2 linked regions of the Tenggerimyces flavus genome follow. The main gene of each other region encodes a partner of the protein of the gene in region 2 in a complex. Links are inferred from orthologs where the notes say so. Each region holds a gene or a part of one and is shown on either strand. Other genes may lie near its edges.

What was found.
Region 1: the proteins of JOD67_RS00095 (region 2) and JOD67_RS17865 are in contact, whole or in part, in a cryo-EM structure (PDB 8Y5F), measured with the Escherichia coli proteins. The link is inferred for Tenggerimyces flavus from one-to-one orthologs.

Annotation. Positions count from the first base shown.
Region 1 is NZ_JAFBCM010000001.1:3,809,133-3,820,309, reverse strand. What follows is about bases 2,530-5,528. They hold JOD67_RS17865 (ABC transporter ATP-binding protein), read right to left. Parts: upstream 4,580-5,528; coding sequence 3,479-4,579; downstream 2,530-3,478. Other genes in these bases: JOD67_RS17860 (ABC transporter substrate-binding protein), read right to left, coding at 4,576-5,528; JOD67_RS17870 (ABC transporter permease), read right to left, coding at 2,601-3,479; JOD67_RS17875 (ABC transporter permease), read right to left, coding at 2,530-2,604. In the rest of the region: JOD67_RS17890 (CBS domain-containing protein), read left to right, coding at 1-270; JOD67_RS17885 (ArsB/NhaD family transporter), read left to right, coding at 267-1,556; JOD67_RS17880 (KTSC domain-containing protein), read right to left, coding at 1,553-1,765; more of JOD67_RS17875, read right to left, coding at 1,777-2,529; more of JOD67_RS17860, read right to left, coding at 5,529-5,841; JOD67_RS17855 (TetR/AcrR family transcriptional regulator), read right to left, coding at 6,028-6,621; JOD67_RS17850 (NuoB/complex I 20 kDa subunit family protein), read left to right, coding at 7,374-7,931; JOD67_RS17845 (nitroreductase family protein), read right to left, coding at 7,878-8,471; JOD67_RS41940 (MerR family transcriptional regulator), read right to left, coding at 8,471-8,833; JOD67_RS17835 (SDR family NAD(P)-dependent oxidoreductase), read right to left, coding at 8,844-9,425; JOD67_RS17830 (GDSL-type esterase/lipase family protein), read left to right, coding at 9,485-10,090; JOD67_RS17825 (DNA-formamidopyrimidine glycosylase family protein), read left to right, coding at 10,077-10,877; JOD67_RS17820 (AraC family transcriptional regulator), read right to left, coding at 10,850-11,177. UniProt on the Escherichia coli protein: Part of the ABC transporter complex PotABCD involved in spermidine/putrescine import. Responsible for energy coupling to the transport system.
Region 2 is NZ_JAFBCM010000001.1:13,645-24,822, forward strand. The notes cover bases 3,100-6,099. They hold JOD67_RS00095 (ABC transporter permease), read right to left. Parts: upstream 4,996-6,099; coding sequence 4,204-4,995; downstream 3,100-4,203. Other genes in these bases: JOD67_RS00090 (calpain family cysteine peptidase), read left to right, coding at 3,100-3,937; JOD67_RS00100 (ABC transporter permease), read right to left, coding at 4,992-5,918; JOD67_RS00105 (ABC transporter ATP-binding protein), read right to left, coding at 5,915-6,099. Outside these bases: JOD67_RS00075 (GNAT family N-acetyltransferase), read left to right, coding at 1-173; JOD67_RS00080 (phosphotransferase family protein), read left to right, coding at 312-1,157; JOD67_RS00085 (aspartate aminotransferase family protein), read right to left, coding at 1,132-2,496; more of JOD67_RS00090, read left to right, coding at 2,675-3,099; more of JOD67_RS00105, read right to left, coding at 6,100-7,081; JOD67_RS00110 (polyamine ABC transporter substrate-binding protein), read right to left, coding at 7,084-8,250; JOD67_RS00115 (Lrp/AsnC family transcriptional regulator), read left to right, coding at 8,408-8,926; JOD67_RS00120 (LapA family protein), read right to left, coding at 8,946-9,392; JOD67_RS00125 (DUF6458 family protein), read right to left, coding at 9,452-9,724; JOD67_RS00130 (helix-turn-helix domain-containing protein), read right to left, coding at 9,762-10,616; JOD67_RS00135 (SDR family NAD(P)-dependent oxidoreductase), read left to right, coding at 10,719-11,178. UniProt on the Escherichia coli protein: Required for the activity of the bacterial periplasmic transport system of putrescine and spermidine.

The sequences.
Region 1 (11,177 bases), 3.8 Mb from region 2 along the record:
TACATCCAGGACGATCCGGCCCTCGCCCGCGTCGTCGACGAGGCGCATGCGGACCAGTTCCTCGCCGAGCTCGCCGACCGGACCGTACGCGAACTGTTGCCCGAGCAGCCACGCGAGCTCCCGGTCGTCGACGGCAACGCGACCGTGCTCGAGGTCGCCGCGCTGATGGCCCGTTCCCGCAGCCCCCTCGTCGCCGTCGTCGCGCGGAACGGCGTCCTCGACGGCGTCATCACCCTCGACGCCCTGCTCGACCGGATGCTCGGGACATGACCGCGATCGCCTGGATCGCGGTGGCGATCTTCGTCCTCGCCTATGTCCTGATCGCGACCGAATGGGTCCACCGCCTCGCCGCCGCGCTCGGCGGCGCCTGCCTGATGCTCGTGCTGGGCATCACCGACACCGAGCACGCGTTCTTCTCCGAGGTCGCCGGCATCGACTGGAACGTCCTGTTCCTGCTGCTCGGCATGATGCTGATCGTCTCGGTCCTCCGGCGTACGGGGCTGTTCGAGTACCTCGCGATCTGGTCCGCCAAGCGCGCCCGCGGGCAGCCGTTCCGCGTGATGGTGATCCTCGTGCTCGTCACGGCGGTCGCCTCGGCCGGGCTGGACAACGTCACCACGGTGCTGCTCGTCGCGCCCGTCACGTTCCTCGTCTGCGACCGGCTCGGCGTTCCGGTGACCCCGTTCCTGATCGCCGAGGTGATGGCCTCCAACATCGGCGGCGCGGCGACCTTGGTCGGCGACCCACCGAACATCATCATCGCGTCGCGCGCCGACCTGTCGTTCAACGACTTCCTCATCCACATGGCGCCGTTCATCGCGGTCGTGCTCGTGGTCTACATCGCCTTGTGCCGTTGGCTTTTCCGCAAAGCGTTCCGCTACAACGCCGAGCGCGCCGCGTCGGTGATGGAGCTGCGCGAGCGCGACGCCATCCGCGACGTACGCCTGCTCGTCGTGTCCCTGGTCGTACTCGGCCTCGTCCTGGTGGCGTTCGTCCTGCACACCTGGCTCCATCTGGAACCCGCGGTGATCGCGATCGTCGGCGGGCTGTTGCTGCTCGCCCTGTCCAGGCTGGATCCCGGCGACGTCGTGCGTGGCGTGGAGTGGCCGACGCTCGCGTTCTTCGCCGGCCTGTTCGTGATGGTCGGCGGCCTGGTGTCGACCGGGGTGATCGACCACGTCGCCTCGGCCGCGTCGGACGCCGTCGAGGGGCGGCTCGGCCTCGCCACGATGGCGCTGCTGTGGGGATCGGCCGGGCTGTCGGCGATCGTCGACAACATCCCTTACGTGGCAACGATGTCGCCGATCGTCGCGGAGCTCGTCTCGAACGCCGGCGGCAACGACCAAGCCCAGGTGCTCTGGTGGGCGCTCGCGATCGGCGCCGACCTCGGTGGCAACGCGACCGCGATCGGCGCCTCGGCGAACGTCGTCGCGCTCGGGTTGGCCGAACGAGCGGGCAAGCCGATCTCGTTCTGGGAGTTCACCAAGTACGGCCTCGTCGTCACCGCGGTGACGATCACCCTCGCGGTCCCGTACCTCTGGCTGAGATACCTCTAGGCGATCTGCTCGAAGCGGTAGCTGGTCTTGACCCGCCTGTTCACGAACGCGCCGACGCTTCGCGTCGCGAGCAGGGCGGTGTGCACGAGCGGCGGCACGTCGTAGTACTGGTAGACGTCGCCGCCGACGTACTCGAGCTCGAGCGTGCGCGAGTCGAGGTCGTAACCGACACTCGCCACGCTCGACGACTGGATCCGCTGGCGTTTCATCACGTTACAGCCTAGTCCCGCGGCTCCTCTCGGACGGCGCTGACCAGCTGGGTCGGGTTGATGAAGCGCAGTCCGACCACGAGCAGCACGACCATCGAGAGCGTGTAGATCACGGCCATCGCGTCGACCGCCTGCTGCGACCGGATGCCTGCCGCCGAGACCGCGGTGTAGAGGGCGACGACCAGCGTGGACGACTCCGGGCCCTGGACGAGGAACGTCAGCTCGAACATCCCCACCGTTCGCACCAGCACGAGGATCGACGCCGCGAGCATGCCCGGAACGAGCAGCGGCCCGATGATGCGCGCGAAGATCGCGCCGGTCTTCGCCCCGCACATCCGTGCGGCCGCCTCGATGCGCGGGTCGATCTGCTCGATGAACGGCGTCATCACCATGATCACGAACGGCACCGACGGCACCAGGTTGACGAGGATCACGCCCGCCAGCGAGCCCGCGATGTGGAACTTGTAGAGCACGGTCGCGAGCGGGATGCCGTACGTGATCGGCGGGATGAGAATCGGCAACAGGAACAGCAACATCAGCACGCGCTTGAACGGAAAGTTCCGTCTGGCAAGGGCGTACGCCGCCGGCACACCGACCAGCACCGAAACCACCACGACCGCGAGCGCCACGATCACCGTGACGATCAGCACCTGCAGCAGGCCGAACTCCTGCCACGCCTCGGCGTACCGCCCGAGCGTGTACTCCGTCGGCAGCCAGGTGTCGAACCACGATCGGGCGAACGAGTTCACCACGACGGTCGCGATCAGCGCGAGCAGGTTGACGAGGAAGAACGCGACGGCGCCCCAGACGAGCACCGAGGAGACCTTGAACGTTCTCATCCCTTGCCTCCCGAGCTGCCGCGGTACAGGCGCGATCGGACGGCCAGCACCAACCCCACGACGGCGAGCTCGACGCCGCCCATCACCATCGCGATCGCCGACGCGAGCGGATAGTCGTACTGCTCCCAGCCGGCTCGGTACGCCGCGAGCGAGATCACGTGCGTCTCCCCCGACGGCTCGCCGACCATCACCGCCGACGGGAAGACCGAGAACGCCAGCACGAAGGCGAGGCAGAACGTCACCGCGAGCCCCGGCATCAGCAGGGGCAGCGTGATCCGCCGGAACCGCTCCCACCACCCCGCGCCGAGCGTCGCGGCGGCCCGTTCCAGCGTCGGGTCGATGCCCGACAGGTACGACAGCGTGAGCAGGAACGCGAACGGGAACCCCGTGATCACCAGGGAGAGCAGCACACCCCAGTACCCGGGCACGAATCGGATCGGCTCGTCGATCAGGCCGACCGCTTCGAGCGTCCGGTTCATCCAACCGGCGTTGCCGAGATAGGTGAGCAGGCCCTCGGCGGTGAGCACGGTGCCGAGAGTGATCGGCACGACGAGGATCGCTGTCAACAGCCGCTTACCTCGGAACCTCCCGCGCATCTTGTACGCGATCGGCACCGAGGCGAGCACGTTGAACAACGCCGCCGGCAACGCCAGTCGCAGCGTGAGCCAGATCGTCTCGCTCTGGAAGGGATCGGAGAAGAACGTGCGGTAGTTGTCGAAGATGCCGCTGGTCTTCGGCGTGAACGACAGCTGCAGCCCGTACAGGAACGGATAGAGGAACAGCCCGACGATGAGCACGACCGCGGGCAGCAGCAGGAGCAGGGTGCGGTCGACTCCGCGTTCGGCGAGCCGGTGCCGCAGCGACACTTCGGCCACTACGCCGCCACCTCGTCCGGCGCGGCCGGGCTGTCGGCGGAGAAGACCAACACCCGTTCGGTCGGCACCGTGATCGCGACCTGGTCGCCGGGCACCAGCCGTTCCGTGGTCCGCAGGTGCAGCGAGGTGCCGTCGTTCGTCCGTACCTGGACCGCGAGCTCGCGACCCTGATACTCGACCACCTCGACGGTGACCGCGACGCCGCCCGTCTGCGCCCCGACGACGAAGTCCTCGGGGCGGATCGCCACGACTCCTTCTTGCCTGCCGGCGAGGTTGTCACGGTCGATGCCGGTCAGCTTGAGCCCGTGGCCTTCGAGCTCGAGCCGGCTTTCCGTGCCGCCGACGATGCTGAGCTCGATCAGGTTGCGGTAGCCCATGAAGCCGGCGACGTACCTGTTCGCCGGCTCGGTGTAGAGCTCCTCCGGCGAGCCGATCTGCTCGACGTGGCCGTCGCGCAGCACGACCAGGCGGTCGGCGAGCGAGAGCGCCTCCTCCTGGTCGTGCGTGACGTACACCGTGGTCAGGCCGAGTTGCTGGTGGATGCGGCGAATCTCCGTCCGCATCTCCTGGCGAAGCTTGGCGTCGAGGTTGGACAGCGGCTCGTCCATCAGGACGAGCGCGGGCTCGACCACGATCGCGCGGGCGATCGCGACCCGCTGCTGCTGCCCGCCGGACAGTTGGGCGGGCAGCTTGTCGGCGTGTTCTTCCAATTGGACAAGGCGAATCGCGCTGTCGACGCGTTGTTTGAGCTCGCTCTTCGCCGTCTTGCGCATCTGCAGGCCGAACGCGATGTTCTTGCGTACGGACATGTGCGGGAACAGCGCGTAGCTCTGGAACACCATGCCGAACCCGCGTTCCTCGGGTGGCAGGGTGTCGATCCGCTTCTCGTCGAGGTGGATCGTTCCCGCGGTGAGCGGCAGCAGGCCGGCGAGGCAGTTGAGTGCCGTCGACTTGCCGCAGCCGGACGGGCCGAGCAGCGCGATGAACTCGCCGGAGTCGATGACCAGGTCGAGCGCGTCAAGCGCGGTTTGACGACCGAACGTTCGCGTCACCCCGGCAAGCCGGAGTTGACGGAAGCCGTCGGAACGTGCGTGCGTCATTGTTTCTTGACCTTCGATCCGCCGATTTCCCTGTCCCACTTGTCGAAAGCGGCAACGAGCTCCTTCGCCTCGAGTGGCGTGGCCTTCGGGTTGTCGGCGATCAGCTTCTCGAACGAGGGGTCGCCGTAGTCCTTGATCGCCTGTTGGCTCTCGGCGGGCGCCATGTCGATAGTGACGTCCTTGATCGCCGGGCCGGGGTAGAAGAAGCCCTTGTCGTACGCCTTCGCCTGCTGGTCCGGCTTCAGCATCCACTGCAGCAGAAGGAGAATCGCCGAGATGTTGTCGGCGCTGACGCCCTTCGGGATCACGGCGTAGTGGGCGTCGGTGACCCAGGTGAAGCCCTCGACCGCGCCGACCTTGACCTCCTTCGGCACGGTGCCGAGCACGCGCGGGTTGACGTACCAACCGGTCGTGGAGGCGATGATGCCGACCGAGCCGTTGCCGAGGTTCTTCATCGTGTCGGCGGTGCCGGACGGGTAGAACTCGACGTACTTGTCCAGCTCGGCGAGGTACTTCCAGGTCTTCTCCCAGCCGTTGATCGGGTCCTTGGGATCCTTGTCGCCGAGGATGTAGGGCAGGCCCATGAGCAGCGTGCGACCGGGGCCGGAGTTGGCGGGGCGCGCGTACATGAACTTGCCGGGGTTGGCCTTGGCCCAGTCGAGCAGGCCCTGCGCGGTGGTGGGCGGCTGCGGCACCTGCTTGGGGTCGTACTCCAGCAGCGGGCCGGACGGGTAGTAGGTGACGACGACGCCCTGGTCCTGGGCGAGCTTCTGCATCTCGGCAGCGGGCTCGAGATAGTCGGCCATCGGGGCGTCGAGGCGGTCGCCGAAGTCCTTGACGATCGGTAGCCAGAGACCCTGGTCGATGCCGGCGGACAGACCGTCGTTGCCGGTGAGGACGAGGTCGGTCTGGACGTTGCCGCCGTCCTGCTGGGCCTTGATCTTGCCGGCGGTCTCGGGGCCGGTGGCCTTCTGGTACGTGACGCGGGTGACGACGTCCTTGTTGTTGGCGACGAAGTCGTCGATCATCGCCTGTGTCAACTGCAGGTTGCCGGCGACGTCGAGGATGTCGAGCGTGACGGGCTTGCTCGGCTTGTCGGGCACGGAGCTCGCGTCGGTGGGAGCGGCACTGTTCTCGCCGCCCGTGCCGTTGCCCGTCCCGCCTGGCGGTTCGGGCGCGCCGCAGGCGGCTCCGACGAACATGGCGGCGAGCGCTGTGGCGGTGGCGATGGGACGGATGACACGTCGAGCTCGAGCGTTCATGAACGCGTGACCCCTTCTCGTCGATCGCGGGCAGCGTTGCCCGCACCCCCGTCGGACGCCGCGTCGAGGCGGTATCGCGTGACGTGGTCCACGAAGGATGGAAAACGCTTGCACAAGTTGTCAAGCGTAGACCCGGCAAGCGCTTTCTCGTTCTGGCGTCCCGCTGGCGTCTCGCTGGCGCCGCGTTCAGGACTTGGCGAGACTGTCGAACAGGAGACCGGTGGCGGCCCTGAGCCGGGCGCGGAGGTCGGAGTTCGGCGGAGCGAGCGTCCAGTGCGCGATGATGCCGTCGATCATGGCGACCAGGGTCTCGGCTGCGACCTTGGTGTCGACGTTCTCGAGCTCGCCTCTTGTTGTGCCCTCGTCGAGAAGCGTCGTGGCGTCGGCGATGGTGCGGTGGAAGTTGTGCTCGAGCTTCTTCGCCATCTCTGGTAGGCGTCGCGCGAGGCTGTAGAGCTCGAACGCGAGGGTGCCGAACTCGGGGTTCTTGGTGGCGTGCTCGGCCATGTTGTCGACGAGGGCCATGAACCGGTCCCTGACGGTCGCGCCTTCGGGGCCTTCGGGGATGGACCAGAACTGAAGGTCGAACAGGTAGTCGACGAGCGCTATGGCGATCTCGTCCTTGCTCTTGAAGTGCCAGTAGATCGCGCCCTTGGAGAGGCCTGCCTCGGCGACGACGTCATCCATCCTCGCGCCGTGGTAGCCCTTGTGCGCGATGACCGCGGCGGCCGCAGCCAGTATCTGCTGCCGCCTGGTATCCCGATCCTCCCGCCTCGCCACCCTGCCACCTTAGCCTCGAGCGACCGACCAGTCGGTCCACGCCGGGGTTCCTAGTGATCATGTACGTGATCGTGAAGGCGTGGTGGTCTATACGACGGTTGCGGCTTCATGATCACGTTCATGATCACGGCGGCTGGGTGGGGCGAAGATCCCTCGGTTGGGTGCTCTCTTCGTGCGGAGTCGCGACGAGATCTCATTGGGCATTGGGAACTGGCGTGGGCTGTTGCGGCGGTCGATGGTGGTGGCCGGTCCGGGGCGCGTCAAGGGCGTCGCGACGGCTCCGCAGAGGGGCGACGTCGCTTCGCGACCGCGGAGCGGCCCTTGACTCGCCCCGGACCGGCCACCTGTTTTTCACGCGCCGCCCCTCCCCCGGGAACGGGTGCCCGGGCCAGGCTTGCTTGTCGTTCAGCTTTGCTGCCGTGCGCAGGTCGCTTGTGCGCCCCCGGTCTCTTGTGGCTCAGATGAAGCCGGGAGGTGGCCGTTCCCGCTCCGCTGTTTGAATGAAGGGCACCTTCATTCAATAGGTTCGTATGAAGGTGCCCTTCATACGAACGCCATGGCTCAGCTGCTGCGGCGCGTCCCCCGCGTTGTTTCGAATCAGGGCGTCCCTCTATCGAATAGATCGCTACAGGCACGCCCTGGTTCGAAACCGCCCACCTTCTCCAACCAACCGACTGGTCGGTCTGCACTGGACCGACTGGTCGGTCGAGGGCACGCGGCGCGGCCTCTTGCCGTCTGTCTGGGAGGAACTGATGGGGATCGAGGAGCACCTGCCCTCGGGGATTTTGCTCGCCAAGACCGAGAAGCTCGTCGGCTACGTTCGCAAAGCCAGCCTGATGCCGCTCACGTTCGGCCTGGCCTGCTGCGCGTTCGAGATGATGGCCGCCGGCGCGCCCAAGCACGACTTCAGCCGCTGGGGGCTCGACGCGTTCCGCGCCACCCCAAGAGCCGCCGACCTGATGATCGTCGCCGGCAGGGTCAGCCAGAAGATGGCACCCGTTCTACGGCAGCTGTACGACCAGATGCCCAACCCGAAGTGGGTCATGGCGATGGGCGTCTGCGCCAGCAGCGGCGGCATGTTCAACAACTACGCGATCGTGCAGGGCGTCGACCACATCGTTCCCGTCGACATGTACATCCCCGGTTGCCCACCCCGCCCGGAGATGCTGATCGACGCGCTGCTCAAGCTCCACGACAAGATCCGCGGCTCCGACATCAGCGGCAACCTCAAGCCACGCGAGAGCCGCGACGAGAAGCTACCAACCGCCGCGGTGGACCACTTCCCCAAGCGGACGGCGTCCACGCTTTAGCGACGGCGACAACGTGTCCGGCAGCCGGTGGCCCAGGGCGATCACGCCGACCGGCGAGAACTCCTCCGGCACCGAGAACGCCGTACGGAACGGCGACAGCTTCGCCGCGGGCACTCCGAAGAAGCACGCGCCCAAGCCCTCGTCCGTCGCCGTCAGCAACATCAGCAACGCAGCCATGCCGGTGTCGATGTGCCAGTACGGCACCGGCCAGCGCGCCTCGTCGCGGTCGGTCCAGCCCTTGTCGGGCTCGGCGTAGCGGTCGAGGTACGCCGACTTGTTCGAGAGCGCCACGATCAACACCGGCGCGCGCCGCATGCCGCGCATCCAGCGGTCCGGCTCGCCCTCCCCGACCGTCGCCGCCCAGAATCGCGCGACGGCCTCCGGAGTGTCCAGCACCAGGAATCCCCACCCCTGGCTGAAGCCAGCGGACGGTGCGTGCAGGGCGTTCGTCAGCACCCGCTGCACCACCTCCGGGTCCACCGGACGGTCGGCGAAGTTGCGCACCATCCGGCGGCGCAACACGACGTCGCTGAACTCCATCAGCCCGCCTCTGCCAGTTGCCGCTCGCCATCGGCCACGACCGAGGCGAGCCGCGAACGTACGGCAGCCAACGAAGCCAATCGCTCGTCGAGCTCGGCCAACCGATGCCGCGCCAGTTCGACCGCCGGCGGGCAGGCGGCATGCGAGGTCCAGTCCACCTCCAGGCAGTCCACAAACAGGAGGACGTCCGCCGTGCCGAGGCTCAGCAGGTACTGGATGTTCGCCACCCGCCGCACGTCAGGATCGGCGTACTCGCGGTACCCGTTCGACCGGCGCGACGGCCCGAGCAGCCCCTGCTCCTCGTAGTAGCGCAGCGCGCGCGTGGTCGTCCCCGGACGGCGCGCGAGCTCGCTGATCTTCACCTATGTGACGCTACCCCCTCCATCCACCGGCAACACAAAGCCCGTGGCGTACGAAGCCTCCGGCCGAGCGGCCTGAACGATCCAGTGCGCGATCTCCCTCCGGCTGAGCGATCCGCCCCAGCGGGATCCGCTCCACCAACAGCTTGCCCACAGCCGCGATCCGTTCCGCGGAGAAGCCGTTGTGCTCCAGGACGGGCGTGTCCGTCACCCCCGGTGCGATCCCCACGACCCGCACCCCGGACGACGCCAGCTCGATCGCCCACGTGCGCGTGAGAAGGTCCAGCGCGACCTTCGTCGCCCCGTACACCGAGTTGCCCGGCCAGCCACGCCCACCGATCGCCGTGCTGACGTTCACGATCGCTCCGCCACCACCAGCTTGGAGCGACGGGAGCAGCAGCTGGGCGAGGTGGATGGGCGCGAACAGGTTCGTCGCGAACGCGCTGTCAAGCTGCGCTTGCGTGATGGTGCCGAGCAGGCCGTTGGGTACGACCGCCGCGTTGTTCACGAGCACGTCGACACCCGGCAGCGCCGAGGCGATCCGGTCGCGGCGGCCGCTTCCGGTACCCGCGCCGGTGACGATCACACTGGTCATATCCACATGCTCGACATTCACGCCAGCGTCAAGGTCAACCCTCGGACAGAATGGACCGCATGAGCGACGTACGGATCTGCTTCCTCGGCGACTCCTACGTCGCGGGCGTCGGTGATCCCGAAGGACTGGGCTGGGTCGGGCGGGTGGCGGCAAAGTCGCGCAAGGACCGCGTCCCACTCACGGCGTACAACCTCGGCATTCGGCGCGACACCTCGCAGGACGTCCTCGAACGCCTCCCCGACGAGGCCGGCCGACGTCTCGCGGACGGTGCCGACAACCGGCTCGTCGTCTCCTTCGGCGTGAACGACACGATGGAGGAGAACGGCAAGCGTCGGGTCGAAGCCGTCCAGACGATCGCGGCGCTCTCCGACATGGCCAAGTGGGCCAAGAGCCACAAGCTGCCCCTGTTCCTCGTCGGGCCGCCCGCGGTGATCGACGACGCGCACAACCGGCGGCTGCTCGAGCTCACGATCGTGCTGAAGGAGTACACCCGCCGCCAGGACATCGCGTTCGTCTCGTTGACGCCCGAGCTGCACGAGAACAGGCAGTGGCGGGCGGGGCTCGCGGCCGGCGACGGGGCGCATCCGAGCGCGGTGGGGTACGAGCTGCTCACCTCGCTCGTGCTGCCCGGCTGGTGGAGCTGGCTGGGGCATGCCGGAAGGTGACACCGTATGGCTGACCGCGCGCCGGCTGCATCGCGCGCTTGCCGGGCGGGTGCTCACGCTCGCCGACCTGCGAGTGCCACAGCACGCTACCGCCGACCTGCGGGGTCAGACGGTCAAGGAGATCGTGTCGCGCGGCAAGCACCTGCTCCTGCGTACGTCGGAGGACCTCACGCTGCACACGCACCTCGGCATGGACGGCACGTGGCGGATCCTGCACGCCGGGCGGACCGTCCCCGGACCCGGCGACCACCGCGTACGGGTCGTGCTAGGCAACACCGAGTGGGTCGCGATCGGCTCGCTGCTCCGCGTCGTCGAGCTGCTGCCGAGCGGGCGCGAGGAGACGGCGGTCGGGCATCTCGGGCCCGATCTGCTCGGCCCCGACTGGGATCCCGACGAGGCCGTACGACGCCTGACCGAGGCGCCGGACGAGGCGATCGGCGACGCCCTGCTCGACCAGCGCAACCTGGCCGGGATCGGCAACCTCTACAAGGCCGAGCTGCTGTTCCTGCGCGGCGTGCATCCGTGGACCCCGGTGAGCGACGTGAAGGACATCGACCGCATGGTCAGGCTCGCCCGCCAGCTGCTGTGGACGAACCGCGAGCACCCCGAGCAGTCCACGACCGGCGACCTGCGGCGCGGCCGTTCGCACTGGGTGTACGGCCGCGGCGGCGAGGCCTGCCGGCGCTGCGCCACGCTCGTCGCGCGCGGCGAGCAGGGGCCGGCGGGCCGGCAGCGGGTCACGTTCTGGTGCCCGACCTGTCAGCCCGAGCGTCTCGACCGGCGGTAGTCGCTCGGCCGGACGCCGTACTGGCGCGTGAACGCCACGCTGAGCGCGTACGCGTTCGCATAGCCCACCCGCCGCGCGATCGCGTCGACCGTGTGCTGGCTGTCGGTGAGCAGGTCGGCGGCCCAGCAGAGCCGCCAGCCGGTGAGGTACGCGATCGGCGGCTCGCCGACGAGCTCGGCGAACCGCTTGGCGAACGACGCCCGCGAAGCACCGACCTTCCGCGCCAGCTCGGCCACCGTCCACGGGCGCGCGGGATCGTCATGCAGCAGGCTCAGTGCCTCGCCGACCACCGGGTCCTTC
Region 2 (11,178 bases):
GCGGCCACGGATACGCGACTCTGGCCACCCGCGCGTGGGCCGCGGAGGTCACCGGCGAAGGGAGAATCGCGTTCTACAGCCACCGCGACAGCAACACGCCCTCACGTCACCTCGCAACCAAGCTCGGCGTCGTGCCCGTCTTCGACCTGGCGAACCTCACGATCGAGGCTTGATCAGAGCTGTGCCCGATGACCGTCGCCGGCGGTGTCGCCCGCTCCGGGATCGCGTCCACCAAGCCCAGAATGGCACGATCCGCTCGCTAGCCGGCAAGGCAGTCGCGGGGCTGTGGACAGCGGTGATAGGGCTGGGGCGTGGAGAGTACTTGGCGGCCCTTGTCGGAACGGGTTCGGGCGTGGGCTGAGGGGATTGTCGGGTCGATCCACGCCGTCGAGCGGCTGACGGGCGGCCTGACGGCTGACATCGATCGTCTCTCCGTTGGCGCTGTCGACGTCGTGCTCAGGCGGTGGGGCGATCGTCGGTGGGGGCGGGAGCTCGTGGCTCGCGAGGCGACCGGCCTGCGGGCTCTTGCCGGGCGGGGCGTTCCGGCGCCAGTGCTCGTCGCGGCGGACTCCGGTGAGGTGGCGGGTGAGCCGTGCCTGTTGATGACCGCCCTCCCTGGCCGCCAGCTGCTTCGATCCCCGAACATCGCCGAGTTGGCGACGACGCTCGCGCACGTTCACGACCTCGATCCCACCGGCCTCGCGGCGACCGATCCGCATGGGTTCGACGAGCGACGGGTCGACGGGTGGATCCGCGACCCCGCTCTCGCCGAGACCGTCAAGCAAACGCTGGCGACAGAACTCGACGAGTCAGCGCCGGTCCTCGTCCACGGCGACTACCAGCTCCTCAACACCCTCTGGCGCAACGACGATCTCACCGGCGTCGTCGACTGGACCTACACCGGAAGCGGGAGGCGCGAGACGGACGTCGGGCTGTGCCGCGCCTCGCTGGCCGTACTCGTCTCAGCGGACGCGGCCGACACGTTCCTCCGTCGCTACGAAGCCGAGGCCGGCGTACGCATCGATCCAAACGCCGACCTGCGAGCGCTGATGTCGTTCGGCCCGAGCTGGTTGGGGTTCCTGACCGACCAACTCGGCGCGCCGGCCCCGAACCAGCTCGAGGCCGTCGTCCTCAGAGCTGCTTCCAGGCTTGGGTGAGGGCCTCGCGGAGGATCTGTTCCATCTCGTCGAAGTGCGACTGGTCGCAGATCAACGGCGGGGACAGCTGGATCACGGGGTCGCCGCGGTCGTCGGCGCGGCAGTACAGGCCGGCTTCGAAGATGGCCTTCGACAGGTATCCGCGCAGCAGGCGCTCGGACTCCTCGTCGTTGAACGTCTCCTTCGTCGCCTTGTCCTTCACCAGCTCGATGCCGTAGAAGTACCCGGCCCCGCGGACGTCGCCGACGATCGGCAGGTCGTACAGCTTCTCCAGCGTCGAACGGAACGCGTCCTCGTTCGCCCGCACATGCTGCGGCAGCTGCTCGCGTTCGAAGACGTCGAGGTTCGCCAGCCCCACCGCGGTCGAGACGGGATGCCCGCCGAAGGTGTAGCCGTGCACGAAGCTCGTGTGCCCCTTGAGGAACGGCTCCATCAGACGGTCGGTCGCGATCATCGCGCCGAGCGGCGAGTAGCCGGACGTGATGCCCTTCGCGCAGGTGATGATGTCCGGCTGGTACCCGTACCGCGTCGATCCGAAGATCTCGCCCAGCCGGCCGAACGCGCAGATCACCTCGTCAGAGACGAGCAGGACGTCGTTCTCGTCGCAGATCTCGCGTACCCGTTCGAAATACCCGGGCGGCGGCGGGAAACAGCCACCCGCATTTTGTACTGGCTCCAAAAATACAGCGGCTACAGTATCCGCGCCCTCGTTCTCGATCGCGACGCCGATCTGGTCTGCGGCCCAGCGCCCGAACGCGACGGGGTCGTCGGCGTGGATCGGGGCGCGGTAGAGGTTGGTGTTCGCGACGTGGGACGTGCTGGGGACGAGCGGCTCGTACGGCGCCTTCAGGCCGGGCAGCCCAGTGATCGAGAGCGCGCCGTGCGTGGTGCCGTGGTAGGCGATCGAACGGCTGATGACCTTGTGCTTCGTCGGCCGGCCGGTGAGCTTGTAGTACTGCTTGGCGAGCTTCCACGCGCTCTCGACCGCTTCGCCGCCGCCGCTGGTGAAGAACACGCGGTTGAGGTCGCCCGGCGCGTACGCGGCGATGCGCTCGGCGAGCTCGATGGCGCTGGGGTGGGCGTACGACCAGAGCGGGAAGTACGCGAGCTCAGCCGCCTGCTTGGCGGCGGCCTGCGCGAGCTCGGCGCGGCCGTGCCCGACCTGGACGGTGAACAGGCCGGCGAGCCCGTCGAGGTAGCGCTTGCCGTTGCTGTCCCAGATGTACGGACCCTCGCCGCGGACGATCACGGGGATGTCGGCGTCCTGGTAGGGACCCATGCGGGTGAAGTGCATCCAGAGGTGATCGCGGGCGGACTGCTGCAGGTCTTCGTGGGACATGTCGGTCAGTGTGCCTCAGGTCGAGCGAGGGCGGCAAGGGAATCCGTGGCCTTCCGGCGCCGAGGGTCGCGATATCGGTCGCCTTCAGCGCTGCGGGCGACCGATTCCATACCCTGTCGGCTGTCAGTGCTGTGGACAGCCGCGGCGGCGCGGACGCGGATCATGCCATTCTGGACAAGTGAGCGAACTGCGCGGCCATCCGGACTCGCCCGACCCCAGTCCAGGCGCCGACCGCCCACGCCCAGAGTCCGCGGAGTTCAAGCAGCTCGAGTCCCTAGCCGAGCTACGCACCGGCGAGCGCAAGTCCTACGAGCCCTCAGACCACGCGCCCCCACCCCGCCGCGACCTGCCAACGGAGACGCAGACCTTCGAACGCCCCGGCCTGATGGCCATGGGCAACCGCATCAAACAAGCCATCACCGACCGCTTCGGCGGCGGCTCCGACGCCGAGAAGCTGGCCGAGGCCGACGATCCTCGCGAGGTCCACGAGATCCAGCGGCCGCCCTACACGAAGAACTACTACACAGACCTGCCCAACACGGTCTACGACCGCTATCTGGTCCGAGACGCGAAGAGTCCGATCCCACTCTTCGACGGTCCGGCATCCCGAGACGACGTGCGGCAAGGAACGGTCGGCGACTGCGGCGTCCTCGCCACCCTTGGCGCGGTCGCTGGGCATCGGCCGGAGCTGATCCGCGATGCGGTCAGCCAGGTGGGCGAGCGGACGTATGAGGTCACTCTTCATCGGGTCTCACCCGCGACACCCGGGGATCCAGTCGCACGACCGACGGGCGACACGGTCACGTATCGGGTCAACGACGAGTTGCCTGTTCGCCTCGATCGTTCCGGCGCGCCGCCCGCCGCCGCCAAGCCGGAGATCTGCGCGTGGCCCGCCCTGGTGGAGAAGGCGCTCGCCGGCCAGGACCAGACCTGGGGTCCGGTCCGTCAGATGCTGTGGAACCAGGACTGGGCGATGGGTGCCCGAGACGGTGTCGACAAGCAACGGCTAAAGGCCCACGAGGGACCGGCGCCCAACGACCCACCGACCGGCTACGACCGTCTCAACGTCGGGTCGACGTCCCTGATGCGGGCCGATCTGCTCACCGAGCTGACTGGTGAAGAGGCTGAGGTACGTCCGATCCCCAGCATTCACAACGGCGAGCAAGCATTGCTGGACGAGTTCCGCGACCAACTCGACGATGGAAAGCCCGTCCTCGTCGGCTCGAGGGGGGACAAGTCAAACGAGCCGATCCCCTTCGCCGGCCATGAGTTCGGGCATGTGTACGAGGTGACCGACGTCTCGGACGGCAAGATCAAGCTGAGGAATCCGTGGGGAGACGACTTCAGCCCGGACCCCATGGACGTCAAGACGTTCTGCGAGTATTTCCGCAACATCTACCCGGATGGCTCCCGCGGCGGTTTCTATACAACCCTCAAGTGAGAAGTGAGCAAGGATGAGCGAAGGTCTCCCGGCGAGTCTGATTCTGATGAAGCGGATGCTCGAGCGCGTCGACGAGGCGGGGATATCTGGCCATAGCTACGTTGACGAGCAGGGACGTTGGGTCCTGCAGCTGCAGATCTCTGACGGCGGTCGCGCTCAGCTCGTCAGTGTCTTCGAGGGAGACTCCGTCGAGTTCGCCGGAACAACGTGGACGGTGAGTGAGGTCCTCGAGCCCACGACAGTGGAACGAGGCAAAGTGGCGACTCTTACGCGGGTTGGATAGCTCGTCGGCGGCGGGTGAGTTCGGGGATGGCTACTAGGAGCAGGGCTATGAGGAACATGGCTGTGCCGATGACGTTTACCTGGGGTGGGATGCCTCGCTGGGCTGCTCCCCACACGAACATGGGGAACGTCACGGTCTGACCTGAGTTGAAGTTCGTGATGATGAAGTCGTCGAACGACAGTGAGAACGAGAGCATCGCCGCGGAGACGATGCCGGGCAACACCAACGGCAACGTGACCAAGCGGAACGTCTGCCACTCGTTCGCGTAGAGGTCCATCGCTGCCTGTTCCAGCCGCGAGTCCAGGCCTGCCAAGCGGGCCTTGACGGTCACCACCACGAACGACAGGCAGAACATCACGTGGGTGATGAAGATCGTCCAGAAGCCCAGGGACACCCCCGAGGCTACGAACAGGGTGAGCAAAGACGAGCCCAGGACGACTTCCGGTGTGGCCATCGGCAGGAAGATCAGCAGCGACGTCCCGGACCGCCCCCGGAAGCGATGCCGCACCAACGCGAAGGCCATCAAGGACCCCAGTCCGGTCGCCACCAGCGTCGCCAAGAAGCCGATCTGCAACGACGTCAAGACCGTCTGGCACATGTCCGGCGCCCCGCACGGGTGCAGCCAGTTGTCCAACGTGAACGCGTTGAACTCGTACGCCAACCGCGACGACGGCCGGTTGAACGAGAACAACACCACCACGAAGATCGGCAGGAACATATACAGCAACACCAGCAGCGCAAAGAGGAGCACCAGGTGCGAGCGAAGCCATCTCACAGCAGCTCCTCCGTCCCCGCCCGCCGCACATACAGCAACACCAGCACGAGAATCGACGCCATCAGCACGAACGACAGGGCCGGCGCGTGCGCGTAGTCTCGCACCTGCAACAGCAGCCCGTCGATCACGTTCCCGACCATGTACTGGTTCGGCGTCCCCAGCAACTGCGCATTGACATAGTCGCCCGTCGCCGGGATGAACGTCAGCAACGTCCCCGCCACCACGCCCGGCATCGACAGCGGCAGCGTCACTCGCCGGAACGTCGTCCACGCGCTCGCGTACAGGTCCGAAGCCGCCTCCAGCAACCGCCGGTCGATCTTCTCCAAGCTGGCATACAAAGGCAGCGTCATGAACGGCAGGAAGTTGTACGTCAAACCCGTCACCACAGCGAACGACGTCGCCAGCAGCCGCCCGTTCGACCCCAACAGACCGATGTCGCGCAGCACGGAGACGATGAAGCCGTTGTCCGACAGGATCGACTTCCACGCCAGCGTCCGCACCAGGAAGCTCGTGAAGAACGGTGCGATCACCAACACCAGCAGGATGTTCCGCCACCGCCCGGCCTTGAACGCGATCGCGTACGCCAACGGATACCCGAGCAGCAGCGCCAGCAACGTCGCCACCCCGCCGTACAGGAACGAGCGCAACAGGTGCGGCCCGTACTGCCCGAAAACGTCGCCATAGTTGGAGAAAGCGAACGCCACCCGATACCCGAGCTCCAACGACCCCGCCGGATCGTACAGCGAAGCCCCCGCCAGCTGCACCATCGGAACGACGAAGAACACCAGCAGCCACAAGGCCCCCGGCAACAGCAACAGGTACCCGATCCGCCGCCGCCCCCGCCGGGCCCCCTCCAAACCCGGCGGAGAGACCGGAGCAGAAGCAGTCAGCGGCCCTCCACCAGGCCGAGCGAGAGCGCTCACGACGAAACCCCCACAGCGGAAGCGGGCTCCTCCTCGCGTTCCACACCGGCCGACGAGTCCTGCGCCGCGTCGAGCAGGAACGAGTGCGCCGAAGCCCAGTGCAGGTCCACCAGAGTCCCACTCGTCAGTACGTCCCGAGCCCCCGTGTTCTGCTCGAAGACCACCAGTTCCTGCCCCCAGGGCATCGCGACGAAGTACTGCGTCGACACCCCCACGAAGCACACGTCCCGAACGATCCCGCCAGCAAGCAGGTTCGCACCGCTACGAGCCTCGGTCCCCGCCCGCGACAGGAAGACCTTCTCCGGCCGCACCCCGATCCACACCTCGTCCGACCGCGTATGCACCCGCGCGGCAGGCGCCGTCAGCCGCGACCCATGCGCGTCCACCGCCAGCAGATCCGACGTACGGCGCGTCACCCGAGCCCGCACGAGGTTGGACTGCCCGAGGAAGTTCGCCACGTACGTCGTCCGCGGGTTCTCGTAGAGCCCAGCCGGAGCACCGAGCTGGTCGATCACACCGCTGTTCATCACCGCGATCGTGTCGGCCATCGTCATGGCCTCTTCCTGGTCGTGCGTCACGTGCACGAACGTGATCCCGACCTCGGTCTGGATCCGCTTCAGCTCGATCTGCATCTGCCGCCGCAGCTTCAGATCCAACGCACCCAACGGCTCGTCGAGCAGCAACACCTGCGGCCGGTTGATCAACGCCCGCGCCAACGCCACCCGCTGCTGCTGGCCACCCGACAGCTGAGCAGGCCGCCGGCGGGCAAACGAACCGAGCTCCACCAGATCGAGCATCTCCGAGACCTTCGCGCGGACGTCCTTCACCCCACGACGCCGCAACCCGAAAGCCACGTTCTCGAAGATGTCCAGGTGCGGAAACAGCGCGTAGTTCTGGAAGACCGTGTTGACCGGCCGCTTGTACGGGCGCAGCCCGGTGATCGACGACGACCCGAGCCGAATCTCGCCCCGAGATGGCTCCTCCAACCCCGCGATCATCCGCAACGTCGTCGTCTTCCCGCACCCAGATGGCCCGAGCAGCGCGAAGAACGACCCCGCTGGCACTGTCAAGTCGAGGTTGTCAACGGCGGTGAAGCTGCCGAACGACTTCGTGACCCCGACCAGGTGAAGGTCATCGGCGGCAGCCTGCTCCGGATCAGCCATCGTCATGCTCCAATCACCTGCTGGAACTGGATCTCGAAGTTCCGCTCCTGGGTCTCGGTCAGATTCATCAGCCCGACCGCCTTCTTCAGCAAGGCGTCGTCCGGGAAGATCAGCGGGTTGTCGACGAGCTCGGGATCGATCTTCTCCATCGCCGCACGCGCGCCCTCGACGGGGCAGATGTAGTTGACCCACGCCGCGACCTCGGCCGCGACCTCCGGCTCGTAGTAGTAGTTCAGCAACAGCTCCGCGTTCGCCTTGTGCGAAGCCTTGTTCGGGATCATCGCGTTGTCGCTCCAGATCCCCAACCCCTCTTCGGGAACGACGAACTTGATGTCCGGGTTCTCGAACTGCAGCTGGATCACGTCGCCGGACCAGGCCATGCACGCGGCGACGTCGCCGTTCGCGAGATCCTGCGTGTAGTCGTTTCCGGTGAAACGCCGGATCTGCCCCGAGGCAACCGCTTTCTCCAGCTTCTCGATGCCCGTGGAGAAGTCGTCCTGCGAGACCTCGATCGGGTTCTTGCCCAACGACATCAGGACCATCTGCATCGAGTCCTGCATGCCGGCGAGCATCGTGACCCGGCCCTTCAGGTCCGGCCGGTTGAGCAGGTCGTCGAGCGTACGGATCTCCTTGGTGAGTTTCGCGTTGTACGCAAGGCCAGTCAGGCCGCTCTGCCAAGGAACACTGTACTTGCGATCGGGATCCCAGCCCGGAGCCTCGAGGCTGGGAATCAACTGCGCCTTGACGTTCGGCAGTTTGTCGTGGTCGAGCTCCTGCAGCCACCGATAGCGAACGACGCGCGCCGCCATCCAGTCGGTGAGCACGAAGAGGTCCCGCCCACACGGCCGGCAGGCGGCGAGCTGGTTGCGGATCTTGCTGAAGAACGGCGAGTTGTCGTTGACGTCCTCGGTGTACTTGACCTGGATCCCGGTCTCCTGCACGAACCGGTCCAGCGTCGGACGGCTCTTCTCGTCCTCGCTCACGTCGATGTACTGCGGCCAGTTGGAGAACACGACCTGCTTCTCCGTGCCGGACAGGTCGGTGCTCTCGCAGCTGCCCTCGGCGATCAGGCTGCCCTTGATCCCGCAACCGGACAAAGCGGCCAGCGCGGCGGCGGCGCCGGTCGTACGAAGTAGTCGCCTTCTGGAGAACCGTCGGCGGTCGGTCATCTCACCCTCCGACACTCAGCGCGACTGGCTCGCTCATGCTGAGCCCTCCTCCCTGCGTACGCCATGGATCCTGACAGAGAGTTTCGGCCTGGACAAGCGATTCCGTTGTCGCGATCATTCATTTCGACGAAATCCCTACGACATCCCGGGATGCAGCATGACGCGCCCTGAACGGCCCGAAACCGACGGAGTCCGGCGTCCCCGCCCGGATCGGCAACCCACGACCGTCCCGCTGGACGACGTGTCGAAGGGGATCATCGAACAGCTTCAGCAGGACGGGCGGCGGCCGTACGCGGCGATCGGCAAGGCCGTCGGGCTGTCCGAGGCCGCGGTACGGCAGCGCGTGCAGCGCCTGCTCGACCACGGCGTGATGCAGATCGTCGCGGTGACGGATCCGCTGCAGCTGGGCTTTCCACGGCAGGCGATGATCGGGATCCGCGTCGAGGGCGAGCTCGAGCCGGTGGCGGATCGCCTGGCGGACATGGAGGAAATCGAGTACGTCGTGATCACGGCGGGCTCGTTCGACATCCTGGCCGAGGTGCTGTGCGAGGGCGACGACCACCTGCTCGAGGTGTTGTCACACCAGATTCGCGCGATCCCCGGCGTACGCAGCACCGAGACGTTCGTCTATCTCAAGCTGCGGAAGCAGACGTACTCGTGGGGCGTCCGCTGGTAGCGAACGCCCCACAAGAGGTTCACCAGCCGCGCCGACCGTTCGTCCGCGACGGATCGGCCGAGGCCGGCTGGTCGGTGGGGCCAGCGTTGGTGGAGCCATTGGTGTGCCGGCCGTGCCGAAGGTTGCGGTCCGATTCGTCGGCTTCGTCGGTCACGTCCGGGTCCAGCTCGTCCGCTTCCCGGACCCGCTCAGCGGCCTTGGTCTGCGAGGACTGGGCGGCCGCGCGTTGCGACTCGGCCTGAGCCTGCGCCTGCCGCGCCTGGGCGGCCAGCTCGTCCGCGCGGGCACCCTGGTGCTCGGCGCGCTGGGCCAGTCGTTCGGCTTTCTCTCGTTCGGCCGCGGCGTTCTCACGGCGTTCCTGCTCTCGTCGTGCCTGGTTGCGCGTCGACGCCAGGACGACGAAGGCGACGATCAGCGCTGCCACCACGACGATCGCGATGATCAGCACGAGTGTGCTGGTATCCATGGGTTTCCTCCTATCAAGGAAGGCGAAACCCCCGTGTGGCCAGACCGCGGTCCCAGGGACTAGGGAGCCGGCGGCGCGCCGCGGTCGCGGTAGACCTCTTCCTCAGTGACGGTCGTCGGAGTGCCGTCCTCGTACGTCCGCTGCTGAGTCACGGTCCGCGCCCGGCGGCGCTTCGACCAGATGGTGAGGGTCAGGGCAAGGGTCGCGAGCCCGGCAAGGATCAGGACCCAGCCGACCACGTTGATGTTCAGCCAGCCAACGATGTCAGCTCGCACGCCGAACGCGAGGATCGCTCCGACCACGATCAAGAAGATGCTTCCACCGATGCTCATGCGACCGGCGTACCCGCGTCAGGCGCGGATACACACCTCAGCCGGTGAGAGCTCGCAACGAGCGAGGCTGCCGCCCGACGACGCGATCCAGCGCCTCGCTCGAGGCGGCGTCGGCGGGCAGGTAGACGACCAGCGTCTGGTCGTCCGCGTCCGGCAGAGCGAGGTGCTCGAACGACAACCGCAGCTCCCCCACGGCCGGGTGATCCAGCCGCAGCACGCCCGTACGTCGCGGCAGGGTCACCGCACCAGTCATCCGCGACGTGAAGGAAGCACCTGCCACGACCGTCAGCTCGTCGACCAGCAGCTCGGTGTGCTCGTCGCCGCACCCGGCCTGGGATCGCAGCAGAGCGGCCGCGTCGTCCGCGACCAACTCCCAGTCGGGGAAGGCCGAACGCGACTGCGGAGTCGCGAAGACGTACACCGGGAGGTTCACGTGCGAGCCGTCCAGTAGCCCCAACGGCGCGAAGAGGGCCCGAAATCCTTCGGTGTAGGCGAGAACGTCGCCCAGCCTGTTCTGCACGAACGCCGGCGACGGCTCCATCCGCTCCAGCAACGACCGAACGGTCGCGCGCACCGCCTGCCCCGGCGGCACCGGGCCCGGGCAGATCCCCGTTCCACCCGTGGCCTTGACGATCCGCATCAGCAACATCCGGTCGTCGGTCGACATCCGCAACGCGTCGGCCAGCGCCCCGAGCACCTGCGACGACGGATGCCGGTCGCGGCCCTGCTCGATGCGGGTGAGGTACTCCACGCTGATCCCCGCCAGCACGGCGAGCTCGGAGCGGCGCAGCCCAGGCGTACGCCGCCGCGGTCCGGTCGGCAGACCGACCTCCGCGGGCGTGATCGCCTCCCGGCGGGAGCGCAGGAACCCGCCGATCTCGCTCTCGTCCATGCCTGCCAGCTTACCCAGCCGCCCGATCCGGAGGGTGTCCCTGCGAAGGCCACTCTGAGCGCGGCCTCCCTGGTCAGCGCCGAAGCGAGCAGCGTGGACGACATGGATCTAGGACTCAACGAACGCACTGTCATCGTCACCGGCGCAGGCGGCGGCATCGGCCGCCGGCTCGCCCGGACGTTCGCCGCCGAGGGCGCCCACGTCGTGCTCGGCTACCGGAACAACAAGGACGAGGCCGAGCTGATCGCCAAGGAGATCGGCGAACGAGCCCTGCCCGTACGGTTCGACCTCGCCGACGAAGCGAGCACGCACGCCCTCGTCGACGCCACGCTCGAGTGGACCGGACGCGTCGACGTGCTGGTGAACAACGCCGTCAGCTGGGGCGCGGACCCGAGCACGTGGGAGCTCGGCTTCGAGAACGTGGACGACTGGCAGGACGCGCTCCGTACCAACATCGAAGGCACGATCGCGCTGACGAGGGCCGTGGCGCCGACCATGCGCCAGCAGCGCTGGGGCCGGCTGCTGCATGTGTCAACCTCGTTGGTGACCGACGGCTCGGCGG